DNA from 2 places in the Lysinibacillus sp. FSL K6-0057 genome. Region 1 is predicted to be linked to the other one. Evidence: a T-box and tRNA genes for the amino acid it is inferred to sense, from the RefSeq annotation. Region 1 holds a T-box; the other holds one or more tRNA genes.
The links. The T-box of region 1 lies ahead of alaS (alanine--tRNA ligase). A T-box ahead of a tRNA ligase gene usually reads a tRNA of that ligase, here a tRNA-Ala.
Positions count from the first base shown of each region.

Region 2: it has a tRNA-Ala gene. The T-box ahead of alaS (alanine--tRNA ligase) is inferred to sense a tRNA for this amino acid. The anticodon was not compared.

Region 1 is NZ_CP152047.1:3,424,843-3,437,121, reverse strand. It holds gene corA (magnesium/cobalt transporter CorA) at 1-524, shown strand, start outside; T-box leader at 593-809, shown strand; gene alaS (alanine--tRNA ligase) at 898-3,558, shown strand; gene MHB40_RS17155 (IreB family regulatory phosphoprotein) at 3,647-3,913, shown strand; gene ruvX (Holliday junction resolvase RuvX) at 3,916-4,332, shown strand; gene MHB40_RS17145 (DUF1292 domain-containing protein) at 4,352-4,660, shown strand; gene MHB40_RS17140 (DUF1292 domain-containing protein) at 5,914-6,441, shown strand; gene MHB40_RS17135 (MetQ/NlpA family ABC transporter substrate-binding protein) at 6,711-7,520, shown strand; gene MHB40_RS17130 (methionine ABC transporter ATP-binding protein) at 7,561-8,640, shown strand; gene MHB40_RS17125 (methionine ABC transporter permease) at 8,633-9,235, shown strand; gene MHB40_RS17120 (MetQ/NlpA family ABC transporter substrate-binding protein) at 9,250-10,086, shown strand; gene MHB40_RS17115 (LLM class flavin-dependent oxidoreductase) at 10,101-11,447, shown strand; gene MHB40_RS17110 (acyl-CoA dehydrogenase family protein) at 11,444-12,279, shown strand, end outside.
Region 2 is NZ_CP152047.1:113,655-125,933, reverse strand. It holds gene aceA (isocitrate lyase) at 1-418, opposite strand, end outside; gene MHB40_RS00635 (LytTR family DNA-binding domain-containing protein) at 633-1,304, shown strand; rRNA gene rrf (5S ribosomal RNA) at 1,404-1,519, opposite strand; rRNA gene MHB40_RS00625 (23S ribosomal RNA) at 1,587-4,514, opposite strand; tRNA gene MHB40_RS00620 (tRNA-Ala) at 4,605-4,680, opposite strand; tRNA gene MHB40_RS00615 (tRNA-Ile) at 4,693-4,769, opposite strand; rRNA gene MHB40_RS00610 (16S ribosomal RNA) at 4,864-6,354, opposite strand; tRNA gene MHB40_RS00605 (tRNA-Ala) at 6,498-6,573, opposite strand; tRNA gene MHB40_RS00600 (tRNA-Pro) at 6,589-6,665, opposite strand; tRNA gene MHB40_RS00595 (tRNA-Arg) at 6,675-6,751, opposite strand; tRNA gene MHB40_RS00590 (tRNA-Leu) at 6,759-6,847, opposite strand; tRNA gene MHB40_RS00585 (tRNA-Gly) at 6,853-6,927, opposite strand; tRNA gene MHB40_RS00580 (tRNA-Leu) at 6,963-7,047, opposite strand; tRNA gene MHB40_RS00575 (tRNA-Lys) at 7,066-7,141, opposite strand; tRNA gene MHB40_RS00570 (tRNA-Thr) at 7,149-7,224, opposite strand; tRNA gene MHB40_RS00565 (tRNA-Val) at 7,228-7,303, opposite strand; rRNA gene rrf (5S ribosomal RNA) at 7,314-7,429, opposite strand; rRNA gene MHB40_RS00555 (23S ribosomal RNA) at 7,545-10,472, opposite strand; rRNA gene MHB40_RS00550 (16S ribosomal RNA) at 10,653-12,204, opposite strand.

The DNA of each region.
Region 1 (12,279 bases):
GGATTACAGACGAATACTTCCCGGTATTAGAACGAATTCGAGCACGTATAGATGAACTGGAAGAAGAAATTTATGATTATCAACCAAAAGTGGTGACAGAGGAATTTCTTGCACTGAAGCGGACAATTATTTTAATTCGTCAGGCCATTATGCCACAAAGAAGAATTTTTTCAACAATCAATGGCCAGTGGAAATTTGATATTCAAGAAGAAAATATTCCATTCTATAAAGATTTGAATGACCATCTAGAACGAATTGTCGACTCCACAGAGACTTATCGTGATTTAGTTAACAGTACGCTTGATACGTATTTTTCAATAATCAGTGGTAAATCTATTGAAAAGCTGAATTTATTAACGGTCATTTCGACAATTATGTTGCCGCTATCTGTAATTACTAGCTTTTTTGGTATGAATGTACCTTTACCTTATCAAGATTCACCCTATACAACTATTGCGATCAGTGCCTTTTTAGTCATTTTTACGTGGGGTATGTGGGTATATTTCAAAAAAATGATTGCTTAGTTCGTGTTAGTCACACTAGTACTAATTGACAGCGCAATAGATTTTTTTTATAATTTTTGATAGAAAAAGTAAAAACGATGATGGAAAAAGTACGTATTTGTCTGTGTACAAGAAAGGGATTTCTAGGCTGAAAAAATCCTCACAGCAGCAAATGCCGAAAGCTACTCCAGAGTGCAGCTAATCCCTGCCGTTCACTGACGTTACAAGTGCTAAAGAGGTAAGTAAGAATTTTTACTTACAACTAGGGTGGTACCGCGAGACTAATGACAAGTCCTCGTCCCTTTTTTGGGGATGAGGGCTTTTTTTATTTTCTTCGGTAAATCGCAGGATTCGTATCGTGATTTTACAATATTAAATAGGAGGAATTTATCCAATGAAAGCAGTAGATATTCGCCGTATGTATTTGGAATTTTTTAAAGAAAAGGGGCACCATCATGAGCCATCAGCACCACTTGTGCCGATAAATGACCCATCACTCCTTTGGATCAACTCAGGTGTTGCAACATTGAAACCATATTTCGATGGGCGTATCATTCCTGATAATCCACGTATTACAAATGCACAAAAATCAATCCGTACCAACGATATTGAGAATGTTGGGAAAACAGCTCGTCACCATACGTTCTTTGAAATGTTAGGAAACTTCTCTATTGGTGACTACTTCAAAAAAGAAGCGATTCATTACGCTTGGGAGTTTTTAACGGATAAAAAATGGATGGGCTTTGATCCAGCGTTATTATCTATTACGATTCACCCAGAAGATCAGGAAGCATATGATGTTTGGCATCAGGAAATTGGTATTCCAGAAGAACGTTTAATTCGTTTGGAAGGAAATTTCTGGGATATTGGAGAAGGTCCATCTGGTCCTAACTCAGAGATTTTTTATGATCGTGGTGTAGAATACGGCTCAGATGATAATGATCCTGAAATGTATCCAGGTGGGGAAAACGAGCGTTATCTTGAAATTTGGAACCTTGTGTTCTCTCAATTCAACCATAATCCTGATGGCACTTACACGCCACTACCAAAGCAAAATATTGATACAGGTATGGGCTTAGAGCGTATTGTATCAGTCGTTCAAAATGTACCAACGAACTTTGATACAGATTTATTTATGCCAATCATTGAAAAAATCGAGGAATTTGCCAACCGTAAATATAAGCGTCCTGGTGAAGTAGATTTAAATGAAATCTTTGGCTCAGAAGAAGATATTAATACACCATTTAAAGTGATTGCAGACCATATCCGTACAGTAGCATTTGCTATAGGCGATGGTGCCCTGCCATCAAACGAAGGCCGTGGCTATGTATTACGTCGCTTACTACGTCGTGCTGTTCGTTATGCTAAGCAAATTGGTATTGAAAAACCATTTATGTTTGAACTTGTACCAACTGTGGGTAAAATTATGGAAGACTTCTATCCAGAAGTTACGGAGAAATGCGAATTTATTCAACGTGTCATTAAAAATGAAGAAATTCGTTTCCATGAAACATTAGACGGTGGTTTGGCTATCTTTAATGAAGTAGTGGAATCTCAAAAAGCAGCTGGTCATGATTATATTCCAGGAGCAGATGCTTTCCGTTTATATGATACTTATGGATTCCCAATCGAGTTAACGGAAGAATATGCAGAAGAAGTCGGCATGAAAGTAGATCATGAAGGTTTTGAAGCAGCGATGGAAGAACAACGTGAACGTGCGCGTGCTGCTCGTCAAGATGTTGACTCGATGCAAGTACAGAATGAAGTATTAGCAAACTTAACGGTTGCAAGTGAATTTGTTGGCTATGATACGTTAACAGCTAGTACTGAAATCGCTGCAATGATCGTCAATGGTCAAGTAGCAAAAGTCGCTTCAGAAGGTCAAGAAGCATTGGTTATTTTAGCGAAGACACCATTCTACACTGAAATGGGTGGCCAAATTGCCGATAGTGGTACAATTTCAAATGATAGTTTTACGGCTATTGTAAAAGATGTTCAAAAAGCACCGAATGGTCAACCGCTTCATACAGTAGTAGTTGAATCTGGTGAAATGCATGTGGAAGATGCAGTGCAAGCAGTGGTCAATCGTGATGATCGTAATTTAATCATTAAAAACCATACAGCGACACATATTATGCAACGTGCATTAAAAGATGTGCTAGGCGATCATGTGAACCAAGCTGGATCATATGTAGGCCCTGACCGTTTACGCTTTGACTTCTCTCACTTTGGTCAAGTTACAAAAGAAGAATTACAACAAATTGAACGTATTGTAAATGAAAAAGTGTGGGATGATATAGAGGTCGTTATTGAAGAAAAAGGCATTGATGAAGCAAAAGCAATGGGTGCCATGGCCTTGTTCGGTGAAAAATATGGAGATGTTGTACGTGTAGTATCAATTGGAGATTATTCTATTGAGCTATGTGGTGGTATCCATGTTAAACGCTCTTCTGAAATTGGCTTCTTCAAAATTGTTTCAGAAGGTGGTATCGGTGCAGGTACTCGTCGTATTGAAGCTGTTACAGGTAAAGTTGCTTATGAAGCAGTAAAAGAAGAAGAAGCATTATTAAATGATGCAGCAGCATTATTAAAAGCAAATGCTAAAGATATTGTCACAAAAGTACAGGCATTACAAGCCGACTATAAAGAATTGCAACGTGAAAACGAAGCTTTATCTCAAAAAATCGCCAATGCACAAGCAGGAGCAATTGTAGATGCCGCTCAAATAATTGGAGATGTGACAGTTCTTTCTACAAAAGTGGAAGCGAAGGATAACAATCAACTTCGTCAAATGATGGATGACTTGAAAGTGAAAATGCCAAAAGCAGTCATTGTTCTTGGAGCAGTTGATGGCGAAAAAGTCATGTTATGTGCTGGTGTTTCAAAAGAATTAGTTGGTGGCAATTACCATGCGGGGAATATTGTGAAAATGGTTGCAGAAGCATGCGGTGGTAAAGGTGGCGGTCGTCCAGATATGGCGATGGCAGGTGCAAAAGATGCATCAAAACTTGATGAAGCACTACTTTCTGTGTATGATTATATTAAATCCATTTAATTAATTCACCAAAACATGTTATAATAAAGAGAAATTGGAGATGAGCGTGTTTGCACATCTCCTTATTTCTGAAAGCGAGGTGCTGGTCATGAGTTCATTTGATCAAACGATGAAATTTAATTTTCCAGAAGAATCAATGGAACAGGAAGTCAAGCAGGTAATGTTGAAAGTACATTCTTCATTAGAGGAAAAGGGATATAATCCTATCAATCAGATTGTTGGTTACTTACTTTCTGGTGATCCGGCGTATATTCCTCGCCATCAGGATGCTCGTAATTTAATTCGCAAGCTTGAGCGTGACGAAATTCTAGAGGAGCTTGTTAAATTTTATATCAAAAAGAATAACGAGGACTAGAAATGAGAATTATGGGATTAGACGTTGGGTCGAAAACTGTTGGTGTGGCAGTAAGTGATGCACTGGGGTGGACTGCTCAAGGTATTGAAACCGTAAAAATTGATGAGGCTAACGGAGAGTTCGGCATTGACCGCATCGCCGAGCTAGTAAAGGAATATACTATAACAGAATTTGTTGTAGGATACCCAAAAAACATGAATAATACGGTAGGACCGCGTGGTGAAGCATCCGAGAACTATAAAAAGTTGTTGGAAGAAACATTTTCACTACCGGTTAAGTTATGGGATGAACGTTTAACGACGATGGCTGCAGAACGCATGCTGATTGAAGCGGACGTGAGTCGCAAAAAGCGCAAGCAGGTCATTGATAAAATGGCAGCTGTGATGATTTTACAAGGCTACTTAGATAGCAAAAATTAATTGATGAGGTGACTTAGGCATGACACACGAGCATAACCATGAAGAAGAACTACATGTTCAACACATTACAGTGATTGACGAAAACGGAAACGAGCAGCTTTGTGAAGTGATTCACGTTCATGAATCTCCAGAGTTTGGCAAATCATATGTGTTTTACTCAATGGTAGGTGCAGAGGAAGATGAAGATGGTTCAGTTGAAATCTTTGTATCTTCATTCGTACCATCTGAAAATGGTGAAGATGGTGAATTAACACCAATCGAAACTGAAGCAGAGTGGGATATGGTTGAGGACGTTTTAAATGCATTAGAGGATGAAAACGAAGAATAATCTTCTAACTTCAAAGCTAGGAACAAGGATCGCAGCTTGCAGTCCTTGTTCCTTTTTTATTGACACTCTTCTTTGTACAAGGATTGTTAAATTAAGGAGTGAATGCTCGAAGATATGTGAATTTTGATCCACAAATGATGAGGATTGCTCTTAAAATGAGGCGACCCGCTCAGAAGTAGAGAAGAAGTGCTCCTAAAATGTGAGAATCCGTTCAAAAGTAGGTAAGAAGTGCTCCTAAGGAGGGTGGACCCGCTCAGAAGTAGGGAAGAAGTGCTCCAAAAATAGGAGAACCCGCTCAGAAGTAGGGAAGAAGTGCTCCTAAAATGAGTGGACCCACTCAGAAGTAGAGAAGAAGTGCTCCTAAGGAGGGTGGACCCGCTCAAAAGTAGGTAAGAAGCGCTCCTAAGGTGGGGCGACCCGCTCAAAAGTAGGGAAGAAGCGCTCCTAAGGAGGGTGGACCCGCTCAAAAGTAGGTAAGAAGCGCTCCTAAGATGAGGCGACCCGCTCAAAAATAGAGAAGAAGCGTTCCTAAGATGGGGTGATCCGCTCAAAAATAGAGAAGAAGCGCTCCTAAAATGTGAGAACCCGCTCAGAAGTAGAGAAGAAGCGCTCTTAAGGAGGGTGGACCCGCTCAAAAGAAGAGAAGAAGCGCTCCTAAGATGGGGCGACCCGCTCAAAAGTAAAGAAGAAGCGCTCCTAAGATGGGGCGACCCGCTCAAAAGTAAGTAAGAAGCGCTCCTAAGGTGGGGCGACCCGCTCAGAAGTAGGGAAGAAGTGCTCCTAAGATGGGGCGACCCGCTCAAAAATAGGGAAGAAGTGCTCCTAAAATGAGGGGACCCGCTCAAAAGTAGAGAAGAAGCGCTCCTAAGGAGGGTGGACCCGCTCAAAAGTAGAGAAGAAGCGCTCCTAAGATGGGGCGACCCGCTCAGAAGTAGGTAAGAAGTGCTCCTAAGATGGGGCGACCCGCTCAAAAGTAGGGAAGAAGCGCTCCTAAGGAGGGTGGACCCGCTCAGAAGTAGAGAAGAAGCGCTCCTAAGGAGGGTGGACCCGCTCAAAAGTAAGGAAGAAGCGCTCCTAAGATGGGGCGACCCGCTCAAAAGTAGGTAAGAAGCGCTCCTAAGGAGGGTGGACCCGCTCAAAAGTAGAGAAGCTCCGCTCGAAAATAGAAGAACCTAATCAAAAAGTGCCTTAACCCCACTAAATAAAAAACTTTTTAATAATTGACATCAAATTGTCAAAAAGGAGGAAACCGTATGAATGAAGAAACGCAAGAATTTATGATTATCGGAAAAGATGGAAAGGAACAGCAGTGTCGTGTGGTCTTTACATTTGATGCAGAGGACAAGTCTTATGTGTTATTTTCTCTTGTAGATGAAAAAGGTCAAGAAATCCCAGGGGACCTTTCAGCGATGACTTTTGATTACGATGATAATACAGGTGAGATGACCAATTTACAGCCTGTTGAAACAGATACAGAATGGGAAATGATTAATGAAGTGGTGTTAACACTACTTGATGAATTTGAGGAAGAGCCACAGCTAATTACGGTGACGGACGAAGAAGGGAAAGATCAAGTTTGTGAAGTCATTCATACGTTTTCATCTGAGCAATTCGGTAAATCGTATGTTTTGTATGTACCAGCGACGGATGAACCTATGGGGGAACGAGATATTTTTGCGGCTCAATATCTGTCTGGAAATGACGGTTCTATAGAAGAATTATTACCAATTGAAACTGATGAAGAATGGGCATTTGTTGAAGATGTATTAAACGAATTGTAAAAACTCTGAGTGGCTAACAACCACTCAGAGTTTTTTGTTTATTAATAGAAATTTTCTATCAATGGTCTAAAAATATTCTATCTGTAAATGGAATTTTTGTATTTTTAAATGAATTTAAGGGATTTTCGAGAAAAAACATGTATTTCTCCTCTTCGTTTTCTGAATTTTTTAATAAATAGAATAAAAGAGGCATTGACCAATTCTGAGTAAATAGATAAGATTTGTTTTAAATTAAACCAAGTAAATTTATTTACTAAGGAGGAAATGTGATGAGATTAGGTTTGAAATTGCTTATCGGTGCATTGGTAATAGGCTTGTTGGCTGGTTGCACAAACAAAGGAGAGGCTAGTAAAGAGGACATTGTAACATTAAAAGTAGGAGCTGCCAGTGTTCCTCATGCGGAAGTATTGGAGTATTTAGCAAAAGATCTTGAAACGGATGGAGTGAAACTAGACATTACCATAATAAAAGATGCTGTTCAAACGAACCAACAAACGGCAGATGGCGAGCTGGATTTTAACTATTTTCAACATGTTCCGTTTTTAGAACAGACGAATAAAGAAAGTCATTTAGATTTAGTCAGTGTAAAAGGAATTCATATTGAACCATTTGGTGTGTATTCGAAGAAAATAAAAAAAATTAATGATTTGCCACAAAATGCAAAGGTTGCTGTACCTAATGATGTTGTCAATTTTTCACGAGCGTTATTACTTTTTCAAAATAATGGCTTGATTGAATTAGATAAAACCAAGAAAAGTGATTATACAGTCGAAGATATTACGAAAAATGAGAAGAGTATTCAATTTATAGGTGTTGATTCTCCATTACTTGTTCGTTCATTAGATGATGTCGAAGCATCTGCTATTAATACAAATTATGCCTTAGAAGGGGGCTATAATCCTGTGAAGGATGCCCTCATTATAGAAGATTCTGAATCACCCTATGTCAATATAATAGCATCGACAAATGAAAAAAAGGATGATCCAGCTATACAGACAGTTGTTAAGTGGTTAACAAGTGAAAAGGCGCGTTCTTTCTTTGAAGATCAGTATAAGGGTGCTGTTGTCCCAGCATTTTAAAGCTTTGCAATCAACATAAATGCTAAGGAGGTAGACGTGCATGATTGAGTTTATTGAAACGACAAAAGAATTCCAGGTCGGTACTTCGACTGTAACGGCCCTAAATCATATCAATTTAACGATTCAGAAGGGGGATATTTTTGGTGTTATCGGCTTTAGTGGTGCTGGTAAGAGTACACTGATTCGCACAGTAAATTTACTGGAGGAGCCAACTTCTGGACGAGTACTTGTGAATGGCAAAGAATTAACTACGCTCACTAAAAAGCAGCTTCGAGAGGAGAAGAAAAAAATCGGTATGATTTTTCAACACTTTAATCTTCTTCATTCTAAAACTGTATTTGAAAATGTGGCAATGCCTTTAATCATAAGTGGCGTAAAAAAATCGAATTTGGAAGGTCAAGTAAAAGAGGCTTTAGCATTTGTTGGCTTAGCGGATAAAACTGATCGTTATATTGACGAGCTATCAGGCGGGCAGAAACAAAGAGTCGGCATTGCTAGAGCACTAGTGACAAAACCAACTATCCTTTTATGTGATGAAGCAACTTCGGCTCTCGACCCACAAACGACCAAATCGATTTTAGCTTTACTAAAGAAGGTCAATATAGAGTATGGTATTACGATTTTGATGATTACGCATGAAATGGAAGTTATCCGGGATATTTGTAATCGTGTAGCTGTCATGGAAAATGGAAGAATCATTGAAACAGGTAATGTACTTGAAATTTTTTCTACACCAAGAGAAGAGACAACTAAAAATTTTGTCCAATCAGTTGTTCGGGACGAAATCCCATCTTCTGTTTATGAACAGTTAAAAAGTATAGATGCCTCTAAAAAAATTTACAATTTAAAATTCATAGGAGTAGACGTCGGACAGCCGATTGTCTCACAGGTAGCTAAGAAGTTTGCTGTAGATGTCAATGTTTTATTTGGCAATATCACTGAGTTACAAGGAATCCCATTCGGCCATTTAATCGTGGAGCTCGTTGGTTCTGAAAAAGATATACAAAAAGCATTTCTATTTATTCAGGCTAAAAATATTCAAATAGAGGAGGTTGTTGCACGTGAAAGTGAGCACACAAATTATTATCAACGCGGTTCTAGATACGCTGTACATGGTTAGCCTTTCTTTATTTTTTGGTGCCATTTTAGGCTTTATTTTAGGGATCATCTTAGTTGTGACGAGAAAAGGACATATTCTTGAAAATAAATTAATCTTCTCGATTGTCAATCCGATCGTCAATACATTGCGTTCCATTCCATTCATTATTTTACTTGTTGCAATCATTCCATTCACAAGATTACTCGTTGGCACCGCTATTGGTACAACTGCTGCCATTGTGCCGTTAGTCTTGCATATTGGACCATATATTTCAAGATTAATAGAAAATTCATTATTAGAGGTGGATGAGGGCATTATTGAAGCAGCCAAAGCAATGGGAGCTTCTCCATTTCAAATTATTCGAAAGTTTTTGTTGCCTGAAGCCTTTCCATCCTTAATTTTAAGCGTCACGACTGCAACGATTGGACTTATTGGTGCGACGGCTATGGCAGGAGCTGTTGGAGGCGGTGGTTTAGGTGATGTTGCTATTACTTACGGATATCAACGTTTTGATAATACGACGATATTAGTTACAGTGGTCATTTTAGTTGCACTTGTACAGGTTATTCAAAGCATTGGTAATAGTCTTGAACGAAAAATACGTAGGGTGTCTTAAGGGAGAATGTGAACATGAAAAAGCTGAAATATGTAATAGGACTTTTTACATTATTATTTTTACTAGCAGCATGTGCAGAAGCAGATGAAAAAGATACTGTGAAGGTCGGTATCCGTAGCTCAGAATTGAAAACATGGGAGTATGTAAAGGAACAGGCTAGTAAGGAGGGCATTAACCTTGAATTAGTAACATTCTCTGCGCAATATGACCCGAATCAGGCATTGGCGGAGGGAGAAGTCGATATTAATGCTTTTCAACATGTTGCGTATTTAAATTTATTTAATACGAACAATAACTCGGATTTACAGGCAATTGGCACAACGATAATGGCACCAATTGGCTTATATTCAAACAAATATAAATCGCTAGATGATATAAAAGAAGGCGCAAAAATTGCCGTGCCAAATGATCCTTCCAACTGGGGTAGAGCTTTGCTGCTGCTTCAGGAGCATGGACTACTAACCGTAACGGACACTTTTGATGGTAACGGTGGAGAAGATCGAATTAAAGGTAATCCCAAAAACTTAACAATTTTGCCTGTTGATGGTGCAACAACGCCACGTGTGATGGAGGATGCTGATTTTGCCATTATTAATAATGGTGTTGCTGTAGAAGCTGGTCTTATATTGAAAGATGCCATCATTCATGAGAGTAAAACAGCTAAACCATTTATTAATGTTATCGTGGCAAAGGCAGAAGATAAAAATAATGACACATTGAAGAAAATAGTGGAAATTTACCAGCGCGATGAAACGGGGAAATTTATTAAAGAAGTATCAAATGGCAATTATATTCCAGTGGAGATGCCGCTAGATGAATTAGCAACATGGAAGGATTTCTATTCATATTAGGGAGGAGAATCATAATGACTAAGAAAAAAGAAATAAAACTGGCCTTATATTTAATTGGAGCAGGTATGCATGTGGCTGCATGGAGGCACCCATCTGCCCAAGCAAATGCAAGCATCGATATTCAAGCATTACAAAAAGTAGCGCAGATTGCGGAAAAAGGAAAATTTGATATAGCTTTTGTTGCTGACAGTTTAGCCATTAATCATGAGTCACACCCACATATTTTAAATCGCTTTGATCCATTAATTCAAATTACGGCTTTAGCGGCGGCAACAACTAAAATTGGACTGGGTGCAACTGCTTCAACGACATACAGTGAGCCATATGTGCTAGCAAGACAGTTAATGTCTATCGATCATATAAGCAATGGGAGGGTTGCTTGGAATTTAGTAACCACAGCAGATGCCACAGGGGAAACGGCTTTAAATTTTAGTCGCGATAAGCATTGGGAGCATGACCATCGCTATGAACGTGCAGAGGAATTTATCGATGTTGTTCAATCATTATGGGATTCATGGGAAGACGACGCTTTTCTTTATGACCGAGATAATAATCGATTTTATGATCGTCATAAAGTGCATGAAACATCATTTAAGGGAAACTATTTATCTGTTAAAGGTCCATTAAATATTGCTCGTTCTGTACAGGGGCAGCCTGTAATTGTAGAGGCTGGTGCATCTAAACCAGGCCAACAATTAGCTGCACGTACAGCGGAAGTTGTATTTGTCCATTGGGATGATATTGAAAAATCGAAAGAACACTACCGTCAACTAAAGGCACAGCTTATTCCATTTGGACGTAAGGAGGAGGAACTTCTTGTTTTACAAGGAATTTCCCCAATAGTGGGTGATACAGAGGAGGAGGCAGTTCATAAATTTAATGAGTTACAGGCATTGATTGATCCATACGAAAGCTTAAAATTTGTTTCTGGGTACATGGGAAATGTTGACTTTTCAAAGTACTCCCTCGATACACCTGCTATCGAAGTGGAATTCCCAGAAGTTAATAGTATTCAAAGTCACTTTTATGAACACTTAGAGATTATTAAAAAGGAAAATTTAAAAGTTGGCGATTTGTATGCACGCCTTTTTGGACCTGCAAAGCGCGATGCTTTTGTCGGAACACCAACACAAATAGCAGATGAGATGGAGCGTTGGATATTAGAGCAAGCAGCAGATGGCTTTATGCTACAGTTTCCGTTATTACCACGCGATTTAGAGGATTTTGTTGACAAGGTTGTACCGATTTTGCAGGAGCGAGGTATTTATCGTAAAGATTATACAGGCACAACGTTAAGAGAGCATTTAGGATTGAAAAAGCCGCTGAATCGTTTTGCTAAAAGTAAGGTGACTCAGGAATGATTGATATTTTTATTCGAAATGAACGAGAGCAAAGGCTTGTTCAATATGCTCAGAATTTAGCGAAACAAATTGAGAATACAGCTAATCGATATGATGAGAGTGGAGAATTTCCGTTTGAGCATTTTAAGATTTTAGAAGATGCAGGCTATTTTCGATTAACAGTGCCTTTAAAATACGGTGGAGAAGAAATTTCTCTATACGAATTGTTATTAGTCCAAGAACAATTAGCTAAAGGTGATGCGTCTACTGCATTATCTGTTGGCTGGCACTTATTGACGTTTTTGAATGTTCGTGAGGCGAAAACATGGCCAGAGCCTATCTTTGCAGAATTATGCCGAAAAGCAGTTGAGGAAGGTTCTCTTTTGAATATTATTAACAGTGAACGTGGAAAGGGGAATATTTCTCGAGGGAGTTTACCTGGTACAATCGCTAAAAAGGTACCAGGAGGATATTGCATTACTGGTGAAAAGGCATTTGCTTCATTAGCACCGATTTTAAAACAATTCACCATTATTGCTTATCTGGAAGAAGAAAATCTAACAGCTGAGTTTCTCATTACTAAAAATGAACAAGTGGAAATTGTTGAAACATGGGATGCGATGGGCATGAGGGCAACGGGCAGTCATGATATTATTTTTCATGACACGTTTGTACCAGAAGCAGCGTTACTTTACAGACATCGTCCAAATGAAGTTAATCGTTTTTTAGCTGATGGTCGCGTGTACTCGTTAGAGATTCCAGCCGTTTATTTAGGGGTGGCAGGAGCAGCAAGAGAATATGCCATTGATTTTGCTAAAAATACGTATTCACATAGCTTAGAAAATACAATCGC
Region 2 (12,279 bases), 1.7 Mb from region 1:
CGACACGTCCTTCAGCATGATCAATTTGATCTGCACGTTGAAGTGCTTGATTAATTCGTTTTACTACTGCTGGTACAGAGTTAGCAGGATATAATGATTGGTCAGGATACATTTGTCCAGACAGGTTTGCATCTGCAGCTACTTGCCATCCTGATAGATAGATAGCCTTTAATCCAGCTTTTACTTGTTGTACTGCCTGATTCCCCGTTAATGCCCCCAATGCATTAATAAACGGTTCCTCATGTAATGAATTCCAAAGTCGAGTAGCACCTTTTTGTGCTAATGTTTGTTCAATTACTACAGTACCCTGTAATTTAACAACCTCTTCAGCTGAATATGTGCGTTCAATACCAGCCCAGCGTGGGTTTTCAGCCCATTGTTTTTCTAAAGCTTCGATTCTTTCTTGACGAGTTGACATATTGAAATTCCACCTTCCCCTTTGTGTACAATATACTCTGTTAAAAAACTTTTAATTATCTGTTCCATAACAGGTTTATTTGTTGTAAATTAATATATAACAGACTGTTTGAATTTTCATTATTTTTCGATAAAAGATCAAATTTTAAGGATAAAACTACCTTTTTTGACGATGAAATTTGGAAGACTGTTTACAAACAAGGGGGCTATTCACAATGAACAATGAGTTAAATTCTTTCGTAAAAGATATTTCACAACAATATATTTTTATGTTGAAAGACTGGATTCCTGCTGATTCATCCATTGCAATTGCTGTTGAAAATTCTTATATTTATTTTCACTCTGGCCATACAAGTATTCAATTAGAGGTAGGTCAACAAGTATTACCTGGGAGTATTGCTTACCAAGTGTTACAGACTCACAAAAAAACAGATGCCGTATTAGATAATTCCCTATTCGAAACGCCATATTACGGCATTGGTTACCCCATATACATTCAAAATAAGCCTGCTGCACTAGTCATTGTCTTACCGTCATCTTTTACAACAAAAAAAGCAGAACCGTTTCAATTTTTAACTGGAAAGCAAGAGGAGGAATGGAGTCCTGTGGCAATCAATAAAATTTCTCATATAGAAAGCCTACAGAAAAAGACATGGTTTTATGTAGATGGTGAGCAGTTTAAAACGAGCATTACGCTTAAAGAACTTCAATTAAGATTACCGTCATGTTTTATTCGTATCCATAGATCTTACATAGTAAATATACATTTCATCAAAAAAATGGCCCGTGATTTAACGTCAAATTTTATTGTTACATTAATTGATGGAAGTGAGTTACCAGTGAGTCAATCCTATATAAATGATCTTCGACATGCTCTTGAGTTTTAAGCATATAGGCTGTCTTTTTTGAGAGACAGCCTATTTTAAACTTTCTTCAATTTGAATACAGCAAAAAGACCAGAGAAAAAATTCTCTGGTCTTTCATTTGCCTAGCGACGTCCTACTCTCACAAGGGGAAGCCCCCAACTACCATCGGCGCTAAAGAGCTTAACTTCCGTGTTCGGTATGGGAACGGGTGTGACCTCTTTGCCATCATCACTAGACATGTATTAAATTGAAAGAATTATTCTTTCAAAACTGGATAAACGTGCATTGAATGGTTCAAACGTTTTGGTTAAGTCCTCGATCGATTAGTATTCGTCAGCTCCATGTGTCACCACACTTCCACCTCGAACCTATCTACCTCATCGTCTTTGAGGGATCTTACTTACTTGCGTAATGGGAAATCTCATCTTGAGGGGGGCTTCATGCTTAGATGCTTTCAGCACTTATCCCGTCCACACATAGCTACCCAGCGATGCCTTTGGCAAGACAACTGGTACACCAGCGGTGTGTCCATCCCGGTCCTCTCGTACTAAGGACAGCTCCTCTCAAATTTCCTACGCCCACGACGGATAGGGACCGAACTGTCTCACGACGTTCTGAACCCAGCTCGCGTACCGCTTTAATGGGCGAACAGCCCAACCCTTGGGACCGACTACAGCCCCAGGATGCGATGAGCCGACATCGAGGTGCCAAACCTCCCCGTCGATGTGGACTCTTGGGGGAGATAAGCCTGTTATCCCCGGGGTAGCTTTTATCCGTTGAGCGATGGCCCTTCCATGCGGAACCACCGGATCACTAAGCCCGTCTTTCGACCCTGCTCGACTTGTAGGTCTCGCAGTCAAGCTCCCTTGTGCCTTTACACTCTACGAATGATTTCCAACCATTCTGAGGGAACCTTTGGGCGCCTCCGTTACCTTTTAGGAGGCGACCGCCCCAGTCAAACTGTCCGCCTGACACTGTCTCCTGCCCCGCTAAGGGGCATGGGTTAGAATTTCAATACAACCAGGGTAGTATCCCACCGACGCCTCCTTCGAAGCTGGCGCTCCGAGATCTCTGGCTCCTACCTATCCTGTACAAGTTGTACCAAAATTCAATATCAGGCTACAGTAAAGCTCCACGGGGTCTTTCCGTCCTGTCGCGGGTAACCTGCATCTTCACAGGTACTATAATTTCACCGAGTCTCTCGTTGAGACAGTGCCCAGATCGTTACGCCTTTCGTGCGGGTCGGAACTTACCCGACAAGGAATTTCGCTACCTTAGGACCGTTATAGTTACGGCCGCCGTTTACTGGGGCTTCAATTCGCAGCTTCGCTTGCGCTAACCACTCCTCTTAACCTTCCAGCACCGGGCAGGCGTCAGCCCCTATACGTCACCTTACGGTTTTGCAGAGACCTGTGTTTTTGCTAAACAGTCGCCTGGGCCTATTCACTGCGGCTCTCATGCGCTTGCACGCTCAAGAGCACCCCTTCTCCCGAAGTTACGGGGTCATTTTGCCGAGTTCCTTAACGAGAGTTCTCTCGCACACCTTAGGATTCTCTCCTCGACTACCTGTGTCGGTTTGCGGTACGGGCACCTCTCACCTCGATAGAGGCTTTTCTTGGCAGTGTGAAATCAGGAACTTCGTCCATACGGACTCGCCATCACAGCTCAACGTTACAGTGTGCGGATTTGCCTACACACACGCCTTACTGCTTGGACGCGCATATCCAACAGCGCGCTTACCCTATCCTACTGCGTCCCCCCATTTCTCAAACGGTGAGGAGGTGGTACAGGAATATCAACCTGTTGTCCATCGCCTACGCCTATCGGCCTCGGCTTAGGTCCCGACTAACCCTGAGCGGACGAGCCTTCCTCAGGAAACCTTAGTCATACGGTGGACGGGATTCTCACCCGTCTTTCGCTACTCATACCGGCATTCTCACTTCTAAGCGCTCCACCAGTCCTTCCGGTCTGACTTCAACGCACTTAGAACGCTCTCCTACCACTGACATCGTAGATGTCAATCCACAGCTTCGGTGAATCGTTTAGCCCCGATACATTTTCGGCGCAGCGTCACTCGACCAGTGAGCTATTACGCACTCTTTAAATGATGGCTGCTTCTAAGCCAACATCCTGGTTGTCTGTGCAACGCCACATCCTTTTCCACTTAACGATTACTTTGGGACCTTAGCTGGTGGTCTGGGCTGTTTCCCTTTTGACTACGGATCTTATCACTCGCAGTCTGACTCCCGTGTATAAATATCTGGCATTCGGAGTTTGTCTGAATTCGGTAAACCGGGATGGCCCCCTAGTCCAAACAGTGCTCTACCTCCAGTATTCTCATCACGAGGCTAGCCCTAAAGCTATTTCGGAGAGAACCAGCTATCTCCAAGTTCGATTGGAATTTCTCCGCTACCCACACCTCATCCCCGCACTTTTCAACGTGCGTGGGTTCGGGCCTCCAGTAAGTGTTACCTCACCTTCACCCTGGACATGGGTAGATCACCTGGTTTCGGGTCTACGACCACGTACTATTTCGCCCTATTCAGACTCGCTTTCGCTGCGGCTCCGCCTTCTAAAGCTTAACCTCGCACGTAATCGTAACTCGCCGGTTCATTCTACAAAAGGCACGCTATCACCCATTAACGGGCTCTAACTACTTGTAGGCACACGGTTTCAGGATCTCTTTCACTCCCCTTCCGGGGTGCTTTTCACCTTTCCCTCACGGTACTGGTTCACTATCGGTCACTAGGTAGTATTTAGCCTTGGGAGATGGTCCTCCCGGATTCCGACGGAATTTCACGTGTTCCGCCGTACTCAGGATCCACTCAGGAGAGAACGAACTTTCGACTACAGGGCTTTTACCTGCTCTGGCGGACCTTTCCAAGTCGCTTCATCTAACTCGCTCTTTTGTAACTCCGTATTGAGTGTCCTACAACCCCAAGAGGCAAGCCTCTTGGTTTGGGCTCTTCCCGTTTCGCTCGCCGCTACTCAGGGAATCGATTTTTCTTTCTCTTCCTCCAGGTACTTAGATGTTTCAGTTCCCTGGGTCTGCCTTCAAGACGCTATGTATTCACGTCAAGATACTACGCGATTAAACGTAGTGGGTTCCCCCATTCGGAAATCTCCGGATCAAAGCTCACTTACAGCTCCCCGAAGCATATCGGTGTTAGTGCCGTCCTTCTTCGGCTCCTAGTGCCAAGGCATTCGCCGTGCGCCCTTAATAACTTAACCAAGTTATTAAGCCTATAAAAAAACTTAAAAAATAAATGTGTTTGTTACAATTTCAATGTCGTTTTATCCAGTTTTCAAAGAACAAAAAAATGGTGGAGCCTAGCGGGATCGAACCGCTGACCTCCTGCGTGCAAGGCAGGCGCTCTCCCAGCTGAGCTAAGGCCCCAAGAGGTATATATGGTGGGCCTAAATGGACTCGAACCATCGACCTCACGCTTATCAGGCGTGCGCTCTAACCAGCTGAGCTATAGGCCCTCTTAGAAGTTTTATTATATTTCATAAACCTTCAAAACTGAACGCAAAACGTAATCTTACAAACCCAAGGTTTGTATTCCGAAATAATCCTTAGAAAGGAGGTGATCCAGCCGCACCTTCCGATACGGCTACCTTGTTACGACTTCACCCCAATCATCTATCCCACCTTCGGCGGCTGGCTCCAAAAGGTTACCTCACCGACTTCGGGTGTTACAAACTCTCGTGGTGTGACGGGCGGTGTGTACAAGGCCCGGGAACGTATTCACCGCGGCATGCTGATCCGCGATTACTAGCGATTCCGGCTTCATGTAGGCGAGTTGCAGCCTACAATCCGAACTGAGAACGACTTTATCGGATTAGCTCCCTCTCGCGAGTTGGCAACCGTTTGTATCGTCCATTGTAGCACGTGTGTAGCCCAGGTCATAAGGGGCATGATGATTTGACGTCATCCCCACCTTCCTCCGGTTTGTCACCGGCAGTCACCTTAGAGTGCCCAACTAAATGATGGCAACTAAGATCAAGGGTTGCGCTCGTTGCGGGACTTAACCCAACATCTCACGACACGAGCTGACGACAACCATGCACCACCTGTCACCGTTGCCCCCGAAGGGGAAACTATATCTCTACAGTGGTCAACGGGATGTCAAGACCTGGTAAGGTTCTTCGCGTTGCTTCGAATTAAACCACATGCTCCACCGCTTGTGCGGGCCCCCGTCAATTCCTTTGAGTTTCAGTCTTGCGACCGTACTCCCCAGGCGGAGTGCTTAATGCGTTAGCTGCAGCACTAAGGGGCGGAAACCCCCTAACACTTAGCACTCATCGTTTACGGCGTGGACTACCAGGGTATCTAATCCTGTTTGCTCCCCACGCTTTCGCGCCTCAGTGTCAGTTACAGACCAGATAGTCGCCTTCGCCACTGGTGTTCCTCCAAATCTCTACGCATTTCACCGCTACACTTGGAATTCCACTATCCTCTTCTGCACTCAAGTCTCCCAGTTTCCAATGACCCTCCACGGTTGAGCCGTGGGCTTTCACATCAGACTTAAGAAACCACCTGCGCGCGCTTTACGCCCAATAATTCCGGACAACGCTTGCCACCTACGTATTACCGCGGCTGCTGGCACGTAGTTAGCCGTGGCTTTCTAATAAGGTACCGTCAAGGTACAGCCAGTTACTACTGTACTTGTTCTTCCCTTACAACAGAGTTTTACGAACCGAAATCCTTCTTCACTCACGCGGCGTTGCTCCATCAGGCTTTCGCCCATTGTGGAAGATTCCCTACTGCTGCCTCCCGTAGGAGTCTGGGCCGTGTCTCAGTCCCAGTGTGGCCGATCACCCTCTCAGGTCGGCTACGCATCGTCGCCTTGGTGAGCCGTTACCTCACCAACTAGCTAATGCGCCGCGGGCCCATCCTATAGCGACAGCCGAAACCGTCTTTCAGTGTTTCACCATGAGGTGAAACAAATTATTCGGTATTAGCCCCGGTTTCCCGGAGTTATCCCAAACTATAGGGTAGGTTGCCCACGTGTTACTCACCCGTCCGCCGCTAACGTTCGTCCTGAGCCAGGATCAAACTCTCCATAAAAGAAATTTGATTAGCTCAAATTGTTTTGCTGGCATCAATTTTGATGTCCAAAATTTTTGTTTCGTTCACTCGCCGAAGCTAGCTACTTAAAACTTTATTGATTACGTTTTGCTTGTTCAGTTTTCAAGGTTCATAAATTGACTTGGTGGAGCCTAGCGGGATCGAACCGCTGACCTCCTGCGTGCAAGGCAGGCGCTCTCCCAGCTGAGCTAAGGCCCCATAATTTATAGGAAATGGTCGGGAAGACAGGATTCGAACCTGCGACCCCTTGGTCCCAAACCAAGTGCTCTACCAAGCTGAGCTACTTCCCGTTGTTCTTTTGGCGCGCCCGACAGGAGTCGAACCCATAACCTTCTGATCCGTAGTCAGACGCTCTATCCAATTGAGCTACGGGCGCATTAAAATGGTGCCGAGGACCGGAATCGAACCGGTACGGTAGTCACCTACCGCAGGATTTTAAGTCCTGTGCGTCTGCCAGTTCCGCCACCCCGGCACATTTGGAGCGGAAGACGAGGTTCGAACTCGCGACCCCCACCTTGGCAAGGTGGTGTTCTACCACTGAACTACTTCCGCATGTGCATAAGTTTTTTATCTGGCAATGAAAATAATGGTGCGGGTGAAGGGAGTCGAACCCCCACGCCTTGCGGCGCTAGATCCTAAGTCTAGTGCGTCTGCCAATTCCGCCACACCCGCTTATTATTATTTCAAAAATGGTGAGCCATGAAGGACTCGAACCTTCGACCCTCTGATTAAAAGTCAGATGCTCTACCAACTGAGCTAATGGCTCGAAAAAATGGTGCCGGCTATAGGAATCGAACCCACGACCTACTGATTACAAGTCAGTTGCTCTACCTGCTGAGCTAAACCGGCATATGGTGGAGGATGACGGGCTCGAACCGCCGACCCTCTGCTTGTAAGGCAGATGCTCTCCCAGCTGAGCTAATCCTCCTGGGTACTATGCCTAGCGACGTCCTACTCTCACAGGGGGAAGCCCCCAACTACCATCGGCGCTAAAGAGCTTAACTTCCGTGTTCGGTATGGGAACGGGTGTGACCTCTTTGCCATCATCACTAGACTTTTTAAAAGACAAGATTTATTATAACATATTTCATTATAAATGCAAGCTTTTTTCAAAACTTTCTTGTTCTTTCAAAACTGGATAAACGATGCATTGAATGTTTCAAACTTTTTTGGTTAAGTCCTCGATCGATTAGTATTCGTCAGCTCCATGTGTCACCACACTTCCACCTCGAACCTATCTACCTCATCGTCTTTGAGGGATCTTACTTACTTGCGTAATGGGAAATCTCATCTTGAGGGGGGCTTCATGCTTAGATGCTTTCAGCACTTATCCCGTCCACACATAGCTACCCAGCGATGCCTTTGGCAAGACAACTGGTACACCAGCGGTGTGTCCATCCCGGTCCTCTCGTACTAAGGACAGCTCCTCTCAAATTTCCTACGCCCACGACGGATAGGGACCGAACTGTCTCACGACGTTCTGAACCCAGCTCGCGTACCGCTTTAATGGGCGAACAGCCCAACCCTTGGGACCGACTACAGCCCCAGGATGCGATGAGCCGACATCGAGGTGCCAAACCTCCCCGTCGATGTGGACTCTTGGGGGAGATAAGCCTGTTATCCCCGGGGTAGCTTTTATCCGTTGAGCGATGGCCCTTCCATGCGGAACCACCGGATCACTAAGCCCGTCTTTCGACCCTGCTCGACTTGTAGGTCTCGCAGTCAAGCTCCCTTGTGCCTTTACACTCTACGAATGATTTCCAACCATTCTGAGGGAACCTTTGGGCGCCTCCGTTACCTTTTAGGAGGCGACCGCCCCAGTCAAACTGTCCGCCTGACACTGTCTCCTGCCCCGCTAAGGGGCATGGGTTAGAATTTCAATACAACCAGGGTAGTATCCCACCGACGCCTCCTTCGAAGCTGGCGCTCCGAGATCTCTGGCTCCTACCTATCCTGTACAAGTTGTACCAAAATTCAATATCAGGCTACAGTAAAGCTCCACGGGGTCTTTCCGTCCTGTCGCGGGTAACCTGCATCTTCACAGGTACTATAATTTCACCGAGTCTCTCGTTGAGACAGTGCCCAGATCGTTACGCCTTTCGTGCGGGTCGGAACTTACCCGACAAGGAATTTCGCTACCTTAGGACCGTTATAGTTACGGCCGCCGTTTACTGGGGCTTCAATTCGCAGCTTCGCTTGCGCTAACCACTCCTCTTAACCTTCCAGCACCGGGCAGGCGTCAGCCCCTATACGTCACCTTACGGTTTTGCAGAGACCTGTGTTTTTGCTAAACAGTCGCCTGGGCCTATTCACTGCGGCTCTCATGCGCTTGCACGCTCAAGAGCACCCCTTCTCCCGAAGTTACGGGGTCATTTTGCCGAGTTCCTTAACGAGAGTTCTCTCGCACACCTTAGGATTCTCTCCTCGACTACCTGTGTCGGTTTGCGGTACGGGCACCTCTCACCTCGATAGAGGCTTTTCTTGGCAGTGTGAAATCAGGAACTTCGTCCATACGGACTCGCCATCACAGCTCAACGTTACAGTGTGCGGATTTGCCTACACACACGCCTTACTGCTTGGACGCGCATATCCAACAGCGCGCTTACCCTATCCTACTGCGTCCCCCCATTTCTCAAACGGTGAGGAGGTGGTACAGGAATATCAACCTGTTGTCCATCGCCTACGCCTATCGGCCTCGGCTTAGGTCCCGACTAACCCTGAGCGGACGAGCCTTCCTCAGGAAACCTTAGTCATACGGTGGACGGGATTCTCACCCGTCTTTCGCTACTCATACCGGCATTCTCACTTCTAAGCGCTCCACCAGTCCTTCCGGTCTGACTTCAACGCACTTAGAACGCTCTCCTACCACTGACATCGTAGATGTCAATCCACAGCTTCGGTGAATCGTTTAGCCCCGATACATTTTCGGCGCAGCGTCACTCGACCAGTGAGCTATTACGCACTCTTTAAATGATGGCTGCTTCTAAGCCAACATCCTGGTTGTCTGTGCAACGCCACATCCTTTTCCACTTAACGATTACTTTGGGACCTTAGCTGGTGGTCTGGGCTGTTTCCCTTTTGACTACGGATCTTATCACTCGCAGTCTGACTCCCGTGTATAAATATCTGGCATTCGGAGTTTGTCTGAATTCGGTAAACCGGGATGGCCCCCTAGTCCAAACAGTGCTCTACCTCCAGTATTCTCATCACGAGGCTAGCCCTAAAGCTATTTCGGAGAGAACCAGCTATCTCCAAGTTCGATTGGAATTTCTCCGCTACCCACACCTCATCCCCGCACTTTTCAACGTGCGTGGGTTCGGGCCTCCAGTAAGTGTTACCTCACCTTCACCCTGGACATGGGTAGATCACCTGGTTTCGGGTCTACGACCACGTACTATTTCGCCCTATTCAGACTCGCTTTCGCTGCGGCTCCGCCTTCTAAAGCTTAACCTCGCACGTAATCGTAACTCGCCGGTTCATTCTACAAAAGGCACGCTATCACCCATTAACGGGCTCTAACTACTTGTAGGCACACGGTTTCAGGATCTCTTTCACTCCCCTTCCGGGGTGCTTTTCACCTTTCCCTCACGGTACTGGTTCACTATCGGTCACTAGGTAGTATTTAGCCTTGGGAGATGGTCCTCCCGGATTCCGACGGAATTTCACGTGTTCCGCCGTACTCAGGATCCACTCAGGAGGGAACGAACTTTCGACTACAGGGCTTTTACCTGCTCTGGCGGACCTTTCCAAGTCGCTTCATCTAACTCGCTCTTTTGTAACTCCGTATTGAGTGTCCTACAACCCCAAGAGGCAAGCCTCTTGGTTTGGGCTCTTCCCGTTTCGCTCGCCGCTACTCAGGGAATCGATTTTTCTTTCTCTTCCTCCAGGTACTTAGATGTTTCAGTTCCCTGGGTCTGCCTTCAAGACGCTATGTATTCACGTCAAGATACTACGCGATTAAACGTAGTGGGTTCCCCCATTCGGAAATCTCCGGATCAAAGCTCACTTACAGCTCCCCGAAGCATATCGGTGTTAGTGCCGTCCTTCTTCGGCTCCTAGTGCCAAGGCATTCGCCGTGCGCCCTTAATAACTTAACCAAGTTATTAAGCCTATAAAAAACTTAAAAAATAAATGTGTTTGTTACAATTTCAATGTCGTTTTATCCAGTTTTCAAAGAACAAGTTTTGAAGCATTTCATTCAGAAGAATGAACCTTCAAAACTGAACGCAAAACGTAATCTTACAAACCCAAGGTTTGTATTCCGAAATAATCCTTAGAAAGGAGGTGATCCAGCCGCACCTTCCGATACGGCTACCTTGTTACGACTTCACCCCAATCATCTATCCCACCTTCGGCGGCTGGCTCCAAAAGGTTACCTCACCGACTTCGGGTGTTACAAACTCTCGTGGTGTGACGGGCGGTGTGTACAAGGCCCGGGAACGTATTCACCGCGGCATGCTGATCCGCGATTACTAGCGATTCCGGCTTCATGTAGGCGAGTTGCAGCCTACAATCCGAACTGAGAACGACTTTATCGGATTAGCTCCCTCTCGCGAGTTGGCAACCGTTTGTATCGTCCATTGTAGCACGTGTGTAGCCCAGGTCATAAGGGGCATGATGATTTGACGTCATCCCCACCTTCCTCCGGTTTGTCACCGGCAGTCACCTTAGAGTGCCCAACTAAATGATGGCAACTAAGATCAAGGGTTGCGCTCGTTGCGGGACTTAACCCAACATCTCACGACACGAGCTGACGACAACCATGCACCACCTGTCACCGTTGCCCCCGAAGGGGAAACTATATCTCTACAGTGGTCAACGGGATGTCAAGACCTGGTAAGGTTCTTCGCGTTGCTTCGAATTAAACCACATGCTCCACCGCTTGTGCGGGCCCCCGTCAATTCCTTTGAGTTTCAGTCTTGCGACCGTACTCCCCAGGCGGAGTGCTTAATGCGTTAGCTGCAGCACTAAGGGGCGGAAACCCCCTAACACTTAGCACTCATCGTTTACGGCGTGGACTACCAGGGTATCTAATCCTGTTTGCTCCCCACGCTTTCGCGCCTCAGTGTCAGTTACAGACCAGATAGTCGCCTTCGCCACTGGTGTTCCTCCAAATCTCTACGCATTTCACCGCTACACTTGGAATTCCACTATCCTCTTCTGCACTCAAGTCTCCCAGTTTCCAATGACCCTCCACGGTTGAGCCGTGGGCTTTCACATCAGACTTAAGAAACCACCTGCGCGCGCTTTACGCCCAATAATTCCGGACAACGCTTGCCACCTACGTATTACCGCGGCTGCTGGCACGTAGTTAGCCGTGGCTTTCTAATAAGGTACCGTCAAGGTACAGCCAGTTACTACTGTACTTGTTCTTCCCTTACAACAGAGTTTTACGAACCGAAATCCTTCTTCACTCACGCGGCGTTGCTCCATCAGGCTTTCGCCCATTGTGGAAGATTCCCTACTGCTGCCTCCCGTAGGAGTCTGGGCCGTGTCTCAGTCCCAGTGTGGCCGATCACCCTCTCAGGTCGGCTACGCATCGTCGCCTTGGTGAGCCGTTACCTCACCAACTAGCTAATGCGCCGCGGGCCCATCCTATAGCGACAGCCGAAACCGTCTTTCAGTGTTTCACCATGAGGTGAAACAAATTATTCGGTATTAGCCCCGGTTTCCCGGAGTTATCCCAAACTATAGGGTAGGTTGCCCACGTGTTACTCACCCGTCCGCCGCTAACGTCGAAGGAGCAAGCTCCTTCTCTGTTCGCTCGACTTGCATGTATTAGGCACGCCGCCAGCGTTCGTCCTGAGCCAGGATCAAACTCTCCATAAAAGAAATTTGATTAGCTCAAATTGTTTTGCTGGCATCAATTTTGATGTCCAAAATTTTTGTTTCGTTCACTCGCCG